Regions from separate parts of the Paucibacter sp. M5-1 genome, predicted to be linked through region 1. Evidence: predicted binding sites of a transcription regulator. Region 1 holds the regulator's gene; the other holds the start of a gene.

What was found. Region 1 encodes LexA, which represses DNA repair genes until DNA is damaged. Its sites were predicted from a motif close to ACTGTATNNNNATACAGT; they were not measured.
Region 2: imuA (translesion DNA synthesis-associated protein ImuA) is a predicted target of LexA. The motif match lies at 2,123-2,140, and genes of this name have one in related genera.

Annotation. Positions count from the first base shown of each region.
Region 1 is NZ_JAPZLM020000001.1:535,386-539,810, reverse strand. Features, by position in the region: gene O5M90_RS02480 (DUF1304 domain-containing protein) at 1-98, opposite strand, end outside; gene O5M90_RS02475 (MarR family winged helix-turn-helix transcriptional regulator) at 166-660, shown strand; gene O5M90_RS02470 (organic hydroperoxide resistance protein) at 675-1,100, shown strand; gene O5M90_RS02465 (asparaginase) at 1,146-2,084, opposite strand; gene lexA (transcriptional repressor LexA) at 2,161-2,871, shown strand; tRNA gene O5M90_RS02455 (tRNA-Asp) at 2,998-3,074, opposite strand; tRNA gene O5M90_RS02450 (tRNA-Glu) at 3,154-3,229, opposite strand; tRNA gene O5M90_RS02445 (tRNA-Ala) at 3,297-3,372, opposite strand; tRNA gene O5M90_RS02440 (tRNA-Asp) at 3,468-3,544, opposite strand; tRNA gene O5M90_RS02435 (tRNA-Glu) at 3,615-3,690, opposite strand; tRNA gene O5M90_RS02430 (tRNA-Ala) at 3,761-3,836, opposite strand; gene gltX (glutamate--tRNA ligase) at 3,930-4,425, opposite strand, start outside.
Region 2 is NZ_JAPZLM020000001.1:2,178,322-2,182,746, reverse strand. Features, by position in the region: gene O5M90_RS10190 (Y-family DNA polymerase) at 61-1,380, opposite strand; gene imuA (translesion DNA synthesis-associated protein ImuA) at 1,337-2,101, opposite strand; gene O5M90_RS10180 (GNAT family N-acetyltransferase) at 2,301-2,891, shown strand; gene O5M90_RS10175 (helix-turn-helix domain-containing protein) at 3,012-3,383, shown strand; gene O5M90_RS10170 (HipA domain-containing protein) at 3,380-4,425, shown strand, end outside.

The DNA of each region.
Region 1 (4,425 bases):
CGGCCCAGCGGCTTGGTCCAGAAGAACATCTCCAGCACCAGAAAATACAGATGCAGGGCGGCCACCAGGGCCACCAGCAGGTTCGCCAACATCGTCATCTCGTCCCCCTAGCTTGAATAACCATTTAAGTTGTGTGCAATTTAATTGCGGAATACATTATCACCCATGCCACGCCACAAGACCACCGCAGCACCGAGCCAGGCCGAGCAATGGCTGCAGCTGGACCAGCAGCTGTGCTTTGCGCTGTACGCCAGCTCGCTGGCCATGACCAAGCTCTACAAGCCCCTGCTGGAGCCCATGGGCCTGACCTACCCTCAGTACCTGGTGATGTTGGTGCTTTGGGAGGCGGACGGCATCAGCGTTTCCACCCTGGGCCAGCGCCTCTCGCTGGACTCCGGCACCCTGACGCCCTTGCTCAAACGCCTGGAGGCCGGCGCACTGATCACCCGCCGCCGCGCGCAGGACGACGAGCGCCGCGTCGATATTTTCCTCAGCGATACCGGCCGCGCGCTGAAGGCGCAGGCCCTGAACATTCCGCCTCAGCTCGCCTGCGCCAGCGCCTGCTCGCTGGATGAACTCGTCTCCCTGACCCGGCGCCTGCACGAGCTGCGCAAGCAGCTCTCCAGCGCCGACCTTTCTTCGCCCACCCACCACTCCTGATAGGAAGAAGCACCATGGCACTCGACAAAGTTCTCTACACCGCCACCGCCACCGCCACCGGCGGCCGTGAAGGCAAGGCCTCCTCGTCCGACGGCGCTCTGAGCGTCACGCTGAGCACACCCAAGGAACTGGGCGGCGCCGGCGGCTCGGGCACCAACCCCGAGCAGATGTTCGCCGCCGGTTATTCGGCCTGCTTTATCGGCGCGATGAAGGCCGTCGCCGGCAAGATCAAGATCGCCGTGCCGGCCGATGTGTCCATCACCTCGGAAGTGGGCATCGGCCCGATTCCCGCCGGCTTCGGCATCCAGGTCGCGATGAAGATCAGCCTGCCGGGTCTGGAGCGCAGCCAGGCCGAGGCCCTGGTGGCCGCCGCCCACCAGGTCTGCCCTTACTCGAATGCCACGCGCGGCAATATCGATGTGAGCCTGACCATCGTCTAAGGACCTTGGCCGAGCCAGACAGGGGCTGCGGCCCCTGTTGTCGTTTCAGGCCAGCAATTCAAGCAGGAGCTCGATACGCGCCTTGACCGGGCTCAGCGCGCCGGCGCTGGGCAGGGCCGCAGCCGAGGGCGTGACCGGACCGGCATCGCAGCGGCTGCTGCGCAGGATCCTGACGCCCTGCTGCTGGGCCGTGCGCAAGGCCTGCTCCAGCGACAGCGACAGCGTGCCATTGCCGGTGCCGGCCACCACCAGGCCGTCGACCCCCTGGGCCAGCAAGGCCTGCACGAGCGCGCCGTCGGCGCCGACATGGTTCAGCACGATCTGCACGCGCGGCCAGGCCGCAGCGGGTTTGCCGATACGCGCCAGACCGATGGCGCCCTCCGCAGCCGGCCAGGCACCCAAGGGGCGCAGCACGCCCTCCTCCACGACGGCGATCAGGCCGCCATCGCTGGAAGCAAAGGCATCGACCTTGTAGCTGTGCACCTTGCGGATCTGCTCGGGCCCATGAACAGCGCCCGCAAACACGGTGAGCACCCCCTGCGCACGTTCATCGCTGGCAACGCTGACGGCATCGAGCAGGTTCTGCGGCCCATCGGTCTGCAAGGCCGTGGCCGGTCGCATCGCGGCGGTCAAGACCACCGGCTTGCGCGGCGCCAGCACGCGGTGCAGGAAATAAGCCGTCTCTTCCAAGGTATCGGTGCCATGGGTGATCACAATCCCGGCCACCTCCTCGCGTGCCAGATGGTGGGCCACGCGCTCGGCCAGCCGCTGCCAGGTGGTGAAGTCCATGTCCTTGCTGTCGAGCTGGGCCACTTGCTCGGCCTCCAGCGCCTGCTGCGCCAGCGGCGGCACGGCCGAGACCAGATCGTCCACGCCCAGCTGGGCGGCGGTGTAGCCGACGTTGTCGGACGCCGTGCCGGCCTGGCCGGCAATCGTGCCGCCGGTGCCCAGGATCACGATAAGAGGCTTGTTCTTGCTGACCACGGTCACTTCCTGGATGAATGAACAGTTACTGGATATATACTCAGGCGCATCTTTCCCAGATGTCTGCGAGCCCAGCATGGACGATATCAGCCCCAGTGTTTCCACCGTCAAATTGACGGCACGCCAGCAGCAGATCCTTGACTTGGTGCGCCAGGCCATCGAGCAGACCGGAGCCCCTCCGACCCGCGCCGAGATCGCCAACGAGCTGGGTTTCCGCTCGGCCAATGCGGCCGAGGAGCATCTGCAGGCCTTGGCGCGCAAGGGCGTGATCGAACTGGTCGGCGGCACCTCGCGCGGCATCCGGCTGAAGTCGGACACCTTGAAAGCCATGCATCAGGAGCGCCGCGCCCGTGAGGACTTCCAGTTCTCCCTGCCGATTCCGAATCTGTCGCAACTCACCCTGCCCCTGGTCGGGCGCGTCGCGGCCGGCCATCCCATCCTCGCGCAGGAGCATATCGAGCAGAGCTACACGGTCGAGAGCAGCATGTTCGCGCGCCGACCCGATTTCCTGCTGAAGGTGCGCGGCATGAGCATGAAGGACATCGGCATCATGGACGGCGACCTGCTGGCGGTGCAGAAGGCCAGCGAAGCCAAGAACGGGCAGATCGTCGTCGCACGGCTGGGTGATGAAGTCACCGTCAAGCGTTTCAAACGCAGCCGCAGCGGCGGCATCGAGTTGCTGGCCGAGAACCCTGACTTCGAACCCATCCTGGTCGCGGCCGGCGATGAGAGTTTTGCATTGGAAGGTCTGGCCGTCGGTCTGATTCGCGGGCAAATGGCCTTCTGATACTGCGGGCCTCCTGATACTGCGGCCGCAATCAAGTTTGCAGGGATGATGTCTCTGCAAACATTTGATATGTCTCGGCGCACAAGAAAAAACCCTGGAGGCTTGCGCTTCCAGGGTTTCAAATGTTGGCGGAGTGGACGGGACTCGAACCCGCGACCCCCGGCGTGACAGGCCGGTATTCTAACCAACTGAACTACCACTCCAGATACTCTTGCGAATATCAGATAAGTTCTGTAGTTTCTCGAAGCAAACGCTTCCAAAACTACCAAGCCTTATCAAACTTGGCGTCCCCTAGGGGATTCGAACCCCTGTAGTCACCGTGAAAGGGTGGTGTCCTAGGCCTCTAGACGAAGGGGACTAAACCTTCTATTTACTTCTTCTACTTCGCTGCCCGAGCCGCGCGCCACCGTCACCCTGAAGTGACTTGGTGGAGGTAAGCGGGATCGAACCGCTGACCTCTTGCATGCCATGCAAGCGCTCTCCCAGCTGAGCTATACCCCCAAAATTCCGGGCTACACGCTGCTCAAGCAGTAATTTCTCTCAAAATACAAGCGGCCAACTGAATGGCCGCTTACCGATACGAATCGGGCAAACCTTGGCGGAGTGGACGGGACTCGAACCCGCGACCCCCGGCGTGACAGGCCGGTATTCTAACCAACTGAACTACCACTCCGCAGTGGGATAATTTCACAACTGCTGCAGTATACCTTATATATCGCAGCAATTATCAAGTTTATCAAACTTGGCGTCCCCTAGGGGATTCGAACCCCTGTAGTCACCGTGAAAGGGTGGTGTCCTAGGCCTCTAGACGAAGGGGACTAAACCTTCTGAATTCTACTTCCTCATACTTGAACCGCGCGCCAACCAAATACCCAGAAACCTGAACATTTGGTGGAGGTAAGCGGGATCGAACCGCTGACCTCTTGCATGCCATGCAAGCGCTCTCCCAGCTGAGCTATACCCCCTCAGATCATGCAAGCCGCTTCGATTACTCGTTGCTGCCTGCCGTTCTTTGTGTATCGCGCTGTTCAAGCGAGACATAGAGTATAGAACGATTTTTATGCGCAGCGCAAGCGTTCGACCACATTTTCTTTATCGAACAGTTCCAGCACCGCGTCGACCGACGGAGTTTGTGCACGACCACACACCAGCACCCGCACCGGTATCGCCAGTTGCGGCATCTTCAGGCCATGAGCCGTGATTGTTTCCTTGATCGCGGCCTGGATGCCGGCCTTGTTCCATTCGGTGGCGGCGAGCTTGTCGGCCAGCGCGGCGAGCGCGGGCTTCACCGCGTCGCTGACATGGGTGCCCAGATCCTCGGCGCTGGGCTGCACCGGCGCGAAATACATGGCCAGCCAATCGGCCAGCGCCACCGTGGTCGCGCAGCGATCCTTGAACAGCGCGCACATGGCCGGCAGCCGGCCGAGATCGGCGCTGATGCCGCGCTTGGCCAGTTGCGCCGCGACGAGGGCCGACAGGCGCGTGTCATCGGCCTGCTTGATGTACTGGCTGTTGACCCACTCCAGCTTGGCCGGATCCCATTGCGCCGGGCTC
Region 2 (4,425 bases), 1.6 Mb from region 1:
CACGCGGTCGGCCCCCCGAGGGGGCCTGGCCGTTCTTGGGGCGGCCCGGCGAACGGCCGCTCATGCGAACACCCCATGCAGAAACCAGCCAGCCTCGTCCTTGGAGAGCCTTTGCTGGTAGATCCACAAGAGCCCGGCCTGCGGACTCAGCGCCAGCACATAGTCGCGCTGCACCACGCCCGGCCCCGCGCCTTGCTGCCACCAGCCGCCTTCGATGCGCTGCGGCCGGGTCAGCAGCTGCAGCGGCTCGCCCAGATGGCTCGGCTGGCTGGCGCGCACCTCCAGCCGCTGCGGCGGCTCCAGCAGCCAGGCGGGCTGCGGCACCAGCGGCGCGCGCGCTGCTGCAGGGCGAGCCGGGCCGGGCCAGGGCTCCCAGCGCTGCATGCCTTCCATCCGGTGGTCTTCCAGCAGCTGGCCGGCGCGCACCCGCTCGGGCCCCAGGCGCACGGCCAGGCGCTCCAGCAGGCGCGGCAGCGGTTCGGTGGCCTCGTCGGGCCCGGAACCGGAAGAGAGGGGCAGCAGGCTGGCTGCCTGCTCGGGGCGCAGCATCACCTCATCGGCGCGCAGGCTCAGCTCGCCGACCGGCGCGGCCAGCTCCAGCCGCGCCAGATGCTCGGTCAGCAGCCGGCTCAGATGGCGCAGATCGCGGCTCGGATCGGCAGTGCCGAACTGCAGCGCGCCGTCCAGCGCCACATCGCGGCCGCGCATCGCATCGTGCTGCCAGGCCAGGGTCAGCTGCTTGACGCCGGCCTGGCGTGCGGCCAGCCAGCCGCACAGCTGGCGCAGCAGGGCTTCGGCGTAATGCACCAGGGCCGGGGCGTGCTCGATGCGAAACGGCAGTTCCAGCCGTGCCTCGAAACGCTCCGGTGCCTGCAGCCAGGCGTGGGCCTCCTGGCTGTGGCCGTAGGCACGGTCCAGGGCCAGCAGCAGGCCATCGCCGAAACGCCGGCCGACGGCGCGGCGCGGCAGCGTGCGCAGCTGGCCCAGGCGCCGGCAGCCCAGGCGCAGCAGCATGGCCTCATGGGCGCGGGCGGCGCTCAGCGTGCCCAGCGGCAGGGCGTCCAGCAACTCGTCCAGCGGCGTGCTCAGGCCGTCGTGCTGACCGACACGCGCCAGCGCCAACGCGCCCAGGCTGGTCGGTGCCCAAGCCATGCCGGCCAGGCCCAGATCCCTAGCCTCGCGCCACAGCCGCCGGTGCAGGCGCTGCGCGCCGCCGAACAGGCGCAGGCTGGCACCGACCTCCAGCACCACGGCCTCCTCCAGCCGTGCCACCCGTGGCGTGAACTGCAGCGCCCACCAGCCCAGGGCGCGCAGATCCGCCTCGGTGGACGGGCCCTCAGGCGTCGAGGGCGACGATGCGCGCAGGGCGAGCCAGTGCATCGCGCAACTCCTGTGGCGATCTGTTGGGGGCCAGCGGGGCCGGCCGCGAGGCGTTCAGCAGCCGTGCCGCCAGCACCGGAGCCAGCGCCGGCGGCACGGCCTGCAGGCGCAGCGGCGCTGCCAGCGCTGGGCCGCGGCGCTTGATCAGACGCAGCTCCAGGCCCCAGGCTTCCTGGGGCTGCAGCACGAGGCGCAGTGGCGCGGCCGAGGATTGCGCCGCCGCCGGCTCGGGCCGGAACACAAAGCAGGGCGCCTGCGCCCCCAGCGCGCAGGCCTGCAGCCGGCGCAGCTGCTCGGGCCGCGTCGAGGCCGGCAGCCAGGCCAGCACGGCGCCGGCGGCATTGGCCTTGAGCACCTGCTCCAGCGTCCACAGGATCTGGATCGGCGTGGCGGGGGCCAGCCAGACGAGCTGCCTGCTGTTCAGGCCCCAGGCCGCCAGGCCGGGCAGATGCGGTGTGAAGGGCGGGTTGATCAGCAACAGGCTGCGCCCGCCGGCCTGGGCTGCCGCCAGTGCCGGTCCCAGCAGCCGGAACTCGCAGACCCCCGGGCGCGGCTGCAGGATCTCGCTGAGGCTGCGGCCTGGCCAACCGCCGCCGGGCAGGGCGGCGTCCAGCGCGGCGAAGCCGCTGGGCAGGCCCGGGCTGCTGCCATGGGCCAGCTCGGAGCCGCGCCAGAGCGACTGGCGCAGCGGGCCTTCGAGCAGGGAGAGGGGGGCGTGCATGGGGACTGCAATGATTCAATAACTGTATGTTTATACAGTATATGGCCGGCAGATGTAGCGGCTGCGGTGTGCAGTTTTTGGCCTCGCTGTGCTGCTACCGCTCGAGCAAGGGGGTAACAACCCGCGCCGGTCTCGCCATATCGGTTAAAACCCTGGGGTGCGCCGACTTGTATCGGCGCGTATCGGGAGGTTGCCGCTCATGAGTTCGCGAGAAGAGATGTCGATGCCGCTGGAAACGGCTCGCCTGCTGCTGCGAGCCCCTCGCGAACAGGACCTGGACGAGATCTACGGCCTGCATGCCGATCCGGTCACCAACCGCTTCAGCCCCGGCGGCCCGCTGCACTCCGCCGAGGCCGCTGCCAGCTTGCTGCAAGGCTGGCTGGCTCACTGGCAGAGCCAGGGCTTCGGCTACTGGGTGATTGCCGAGCGCGAGCACCCGGAGCAGTTGCTGGGCTGCGGCGGCATCATGAACAGGCCTATCGGCGGCCAGCCGGGCCTTTATCTGTATTTCCGTTTCCGGCCCCATGCCTGGGGTCGCGGCTATGCCTCGGAGATGGCCCAGGCAGCGCTGGCCCAGGCCTTCGACATCCTGCATGCCCCCGCCGTGCAGGCGGTGGTGCAGCCGGCCAACACCCCCTCGCGCAAGACGCTGGAGCGCATCGGCATGCTGCTGAAGGGCTCGCTGGCCGATGTGCCGGGCCAGGCGCCCAGCCTGGTCTACGAGATCACGGCGGCGCGCTGGGCCACGCTGCCGAAGACGCCGCCGGAGCCGACGCCGTTCGGGGCTTAGCGCCTGCCAAGGCAGGTGTTTTGGAGACATCGGCCAGAAACATCTCAAACCACCTGCCAAACCATCCGAAAACGCATGTAAAGCGCAAGCAGCGCTTATAGTCCTGTCAAAGCAGGAGAAATGATGCGCAAAGTGGTGGCCGAGCCCTTTCCCGACCCGCTGATCCGCGATGCCGCTGCATTCGGGCAGGCGGTGCGCGCCGCGCGCACCGCTGCGGGCATCAGCCTGGAAGCCGCCGCCCAGGCCCTGGGAATCAGCAAGGCGACGCTAGGATCCCTGGAAGGGGGCTCGGGCACCGTCGCGCTCGGCACCGCCTTGCGCGTGGCGCGAGAGCTCGGCGTGGCCGTGTTCGCCACGCCCCTCGCGGCGCAATTCGAGGCCGCCACGGCCTTGCAGACCCTGCGGAAAACCGAACCGGGCCCCTGGGGTGGCCCCAGCGCAGCCCCATCGGACCCCGCGAAACCGGCGCGTGAACGCGGGCACACCGCATGATCCAGCTCGCCATCTGGGCAGGTCATGATCGCGTCGGCACGCTGTCCCACGACGGGCCGAGCAATCTGTTCGACTTCAGCTACGCCGAGGCTTGGCAGCAAGGGCCTCGCAGTTTCCCGCTGAGTCCGCAGATGCCGCTGTTCACCGCCGCCCATGCTGCGGGCACCCCTGCCTTCGGCGAACTGCCGGCGCAGACGCGCTCGGCCATCGCCCGCGCCTTCTTCCAGAATCTGCTGCCTGAAGGCCAGGCGCTCGAAGTCGCCGCCCAGGCCAACGGCCTCGCGCGCGGCAACCTGGCCGGGCTGCTCGCGGCCCTCGGCGCCGAGACGGCGGGCGCCCTGCGCGTGACGCTGCTCGATGACACGCCATCGCCCGCAGCACCAGCTCTTCGCCCCCTGCCGCTCGCCGAACTGAGCGAGCGCATCCGCAGTCGCCCCGAGCAACCGTTCTCCATCTGGGACGGCAAGGTGCGCCTCTCCATCGCCGGCCTGCAGGACAAGATCGCCGTCTATGAGGACGGCGGCAAGCTCTTCCTCGCCAACGGCGACGGCATCGCCTCCACCGTCATCCTCAAGCCCGCGCCCGCCAACGCCCGCTTGGCTGAGCTGCCGGCCATCGAGCACAGCTGCATGCGCCTGGCCGCCGCAGCCGGCATAGCGACGGCCAGGACCCGGCTGTTGCATGTTCCCGAGCCGGTCCTGCTCGTCGAACGGTTCGATCGGCGGCGCAGCGGCGACGGTGGCATCGAGCGCCTGCACATCATCGACGCCTGCCAGGCCTTGGGGCTGGCTCCCGAGCTCAAGTACGAACGTGCCTACGGCGACCAGGACGCCGTGAAGCACCTGCGCGACGGCGCAACCTTGCCCGGCCTCTTCGGTCTCGCCGACCTCAGCCCCGCGCCCTTGGCCATGCGCACGCAGTTGCTGGACCGCCTGCTCTTCAATGTCCTGATCGGCAACTCCGACGCCCATGGCAAAAACTGGTCGTTCTTCGTGGGCCCACAGGCCGGTCTGCTCACCCTCGCGCCTGCCTACGATCTCGT